One region of the Photorhabdus sp. RM323S genome, then DNA from elsewhere that is predicted to be linked to it. Evidence: predicted binding sites of a transcription regulator. Region 1 holds the regulator's gene; the other holds the start of a gene.
What was found. The regulator sigma-54, encoded in region 1, starts transcription at its own class of promoters, with help from an activator protein. The targets are predictions, from matches to a motif close to GTTGGCACANNTTTCGCTNT.
Positions count from the first base shown of each region.

Region 2: glnA (glutamate--ammonia ligase) is a predicted target of sigma-54. The motif match lies at 803-822, and genes of this name have one in related genera.

Region 1 covers NZ_JBHFKZ010000050.1:20,208-22,418, forward strand. Annotated here, with positions in the region: gene hpf (ribosome hibernation promoting factor) at 116-403, opposite strand; gene rpoN (RNA polymerase factor sigma-54) at 427-1,866, opposite strand; gene lptB (LPS export ABC transporter ATP-binding protein) at 1,894-2,211, opposite strand, start outside.
Region 2 covers NZ_JBHFKZ010000030.1:53,108-55,318, forward strand. Annotated here, with positions in the region: gene typA (ribosome-dependent GTPase TypA) at 1-549, opposite strand, end outside; gene glnA (glutamate--ammonia ligase) at 976-2,211, shown strand, end outside.

The sequences.
Region 1 (2,211 bases):
CGCTTAGGTGCTTAATTGATACCGGATGTCATAGGTTAGCTGTGGCATCCGGTATTTGTGCACTGTTTTACAGCAAAACTCCGCTGTTTTTACTACAGCCATTGTTAAATAACTGTTAATGTTGTCTCAGTTTATCTTTATGTTTGGTTAACTGACGAGCCAGTTTATCGACCAGTCCATCAATTGCTGCATACATATCTTCATGTTCTGAGGATGCGTGCAACTCGCCTCCGTTAATATGTACCGTGGCTTCGGCGATTTGTTGTACCTTTTCCACACGGAGGATTACCTGAGTCAGGTTGATCCTATCGAAATATTGATCCAGCTTGCTGCATTTTGCAGTGATAATGTCGCGTAATGCATCAGTAATTTCAATATTGTGGCCAGTTATTTTGAGTTGCATATTGTCTTCCTTCTCTGTTCATTTCAAACCAGACGCTTACGTTGGTTTGATGGCGGAATGGATAACGACTCTCGATATTTTGCGACAGTCCGTCGGGCAACCATAATGCCTTGATCGGCTAGCATGCTCGTCAGTTTGCTGTCACTTAATGGTTTGGCGGAGTTTTCCGCTGCTACCAGTTTTTTCACCAAAGCCCGTATTGCAGTTGAAGAGGCTTCGCCTCCACTTTCTGTATTAACATGGCTGGAGAAAAAATACTTCAATTCAAAAATGCCACGTGGGCTGTGTAGGAATTTCTGGGTAGTCACCCTGGAAATGGTAGATTCATGCATATCAACCTGGAAGGCAATGTCTGCCAAAACCATGGGCTTCATATATTCTTCACCATGTTCAAAAAATTCCTGTTGCTGTTCTACAATGCAGCGCGTAACTTTCAGCAGAGTGTCATTTCGGCTTTTCAGGCTTTTGATAAGCCACTTAGCTTCCTGTAGGTTATTGCGGATAAACTGGCTGTCACTTTCATTGTGTGTATGTTGCCCAAGTTCTGCATAATGCTGATTAATGTGTAAACGCGGAATACTATCTGTATTCAATTCTACTTGCCAGTGCTCACTCTCTTTTCGAACCAGCACATCAGGGATGACATACTCTGATTCACCTGTGTTTACCGCCAAGCCAGGTCTTGGTTCAAGTGACTGAATTAAATCAATTACCTCTTTCAGTGTATCTTCTTTTAAGCGACTTAAGCGGATTAAATTGCGGAAATCCCGATTACCCAGTAACTCCAGATGTTCGCAGACGATCAGTTTCGCTTCTTCCAGATAAGGTGTTTCTGGTGGGAACATTGATAGCTGGATCAGTAGACAATCTTTCAGATTACGGGCAGCGACACCGATAGGATCGAAATGTTGCACTCGTTTGAGCACGGCCTCCACTTCTGTCAGAGTCAGTTGATCGTCGCCAATACTGGCAAGGATATCCTCTAGTGGTACAGTAAGGTAGCCTGTATCATCTACGGCATCAATGATTGATGTGGCAATTGCCGCGTCTGTTTCTGTGAAAGGGGTCAGTCCTGCCTGCCACATCAAATAGTCTTGCAGGGTTTGGACTGTTTCACCTTGGTAAAGCGGCAGGTCGTCATCACTATAGTCATTACGTGTACCGGAAGGTGTACCCGCTGTATAAATTTCATCCCAGCTGGCATCCAGTGGCAACTCATCTGGCATATCCTTTTGTTGCAGGGCATCAAGTGTATCCATAACGTCAGTTTCGTCGTCAGGAGACTCCTGATTACTGATTTCTTGATGATCTTCATCCTGCTCAAGCAAAGGGTTCATTTCTAACGCTTGTTGTATTTCCTGTTGAAGTTCAAGCGTAGAAAGTTGCAACAAACGAATGGCTTGTTGGAGCTGTGGTGTCATAGCCAGTTGCTGACTGAGCCTGAGTTGCAAACTTTGCTTCATAGCGTTAAATCAATTCTCCTGGCTGAATTAGAGCCGGAAACCTTCGCCTAAATAAACGCGCTTAACCTGTTCATTATTAAGGATATTATTCGGTGTGCCATGAGCAATCAGCTGCCCTTGGCTGACAATATAAGCACGCTCACATACATCCAATGTTTCACGGACGTTATGATCTGTGATCAGGACGCCTAACCCATAATCTCTCAAATGTTGAATGATCTTTTTGATATCGATAACTGAGATTGGATCTACGCCGGCGAAAGGTTCATCCAGCAAAATAAATTTAGGGTTGGCTGCCAGCGCACGGGCAATCTCTACGCGGCGACGCTCACCACCGGAAAGTGA
Region 2 (2,211 bases), on a different contig from region 1:
AGTATGCTCAGTACCGGCAATGCCCATCAGTGCAGATGCATAGATAATTGGGAAGTCCAGTTGCTCGTCAGTCGCACCCAGGTTTACAAACAGGTCAAACACCTGATCGACAACCCAATCAGGACGTGCGCCAGGACGGTCAACTTTGTTGATAACGACAATAGGTTTTAAACCATGAGCAAACGCTTTCTGCGTTACAAAACGGGTCTGAGGCATAGGCCCATCCATGGCATCGACTAGCAACAGTACGCTGTCAACCATAGACATAACACGTTCTACTTCACCGCCGAAATCAGCATGTCCCGGAGTGTCTACGATATTAATACGGTAGTCATTCCATTTAATGGCGGTATTTTTTGCGAGGATAGTAATTCCACGCTCTTTCTCCAGATCATTGGAGTCCATCACACGTTCTGTTGCTGTCGCACGGTCACCGAAAGTACCGGATTGTTGCAGCAGCTTGTCAACCAAGGTAGTTTTACCATGGTCAACATGCGCGATAATGGCGATATTACGCAATTTTTCGATCACAAACTTTGCCTCAGGCATTTAGAAATAGCGCGCTATTGTACACACATTGGTCGAGGGACTAAACAGGATCACAAGAATCTGTTCTTAACAACTTGATACCAATGGAATTGTGATCCCTTTCACGCCTATAAAAGATGCACTATTGATAAAAATGCACCGACAGGGTGCAGGATAGTAACATAATCGCACCAATATAGTGCAATCTTCCTGAATATTAAGGCATCTCATCATAGGGATACCCATAACACAGTATATTGCAAGGTGTCAGAAAGTTGGCACGCTTTTCGCAATTGTTTTTCTCATCTAATAAGATTGTTTTTCACAACTATAAGTTTGCAAACGCGTAAATAGCCTTGTTAAGGTAAAACAATGTAATTGTGTTTTCTTTAAGTCTTAATCTAAAACCATTTTACCAAGACCGACACAAACCAGGAGAAACCGAGTATGTCCGCTGAACATGTTTTAACCATGATTGAAGAGCATCAGGTGAAGTTTATCGATTTGCGTTTCACTGATACCAAAGGCAAAGAACAACATATGACCATTCCGGCTCATCAGGTTAATGCGGACTTCTTTGAAGATGGCAAAATGTTCGATGGCTCTTCAATTCACGGTTGGAAAGGTATTAACGAATCCGACATGGTGCTGATGCCAGACTCAAGTACAGCGATGCTTGATCCGTTCTTTGATGATGCCACTCTGATCCTCCGTTGTGACATTCTGGAACCCGGCACCATGCAAGGCTATGAACGCGATCCACGCTCCATCTGCAAACGCGCTGAAGATTTTTTGCGCTCAAGCGGCATTGCAGATACCGTCCTGTGTGGGCCCGAACCTGAATTTTTCCTGTTTGACGACATACGCTTCGGCAGTTCTATGTCCGGTTCCTACTACCATATTGATGATATTGAAGCAGCATGGAACTCTGGAACTCGATACGAAGGCGGTAACAAAGGCCACCGACCTGCGGTAAAAGGCGGTTACGCCCCGCTGCCTCCGGTTGATTCTTCTCAGGATTTACGTTCAGCCATGTGCCTGACGATGGAAGCGATGGGACTGGTTGTGGAAGCTCACCATCATGAAGTTGGCACTGCTGGTCAAAATGAAATTGCTACTCGCTTCAACACCATGACCAAAAAGGCTGACGAAACCCAGATTTACAAATACGTCGTACATAATGTGGCGCACAATTTTGGCAAAACCGCCACCTTCATGCCAAAACCACTGGTTGGTGATAACGGCTCCGGCATGCACTGTCATATGTCCCTGTCCAAAAACGGCACCAACCTGTTTGCCGGTGACAAATACGGTGGTCTGTCCGAACTGGCGTTGTTCTACATCGGCGGTATTATCAAACATGCCCGTGCATTGAACGCATTTACCAACCCGACAACCAACTCCTATAAACGTCTGGTTCCCGGCTATGAAGCACCGGTTATGCTGGCCTACTCTGCCCGTAACCGTTCTGCATCCATCCGTATTCCGGTTGTCGCCAGCACCAAGGCCCGCCGTATTGAAGTACGTTTCCCTGACCCGGCAGCTAACCCTTATTTGGCCTTTGCCGCTCAGTTGATGGCTGGCCTTGACGGTATCATCAATAAAATCCATCCGGGTGATGCGATGGATAAAAACCTGTATGACCTGCCACCGGAAGAAGCCAAAGAGATCCCAACCGTCGCT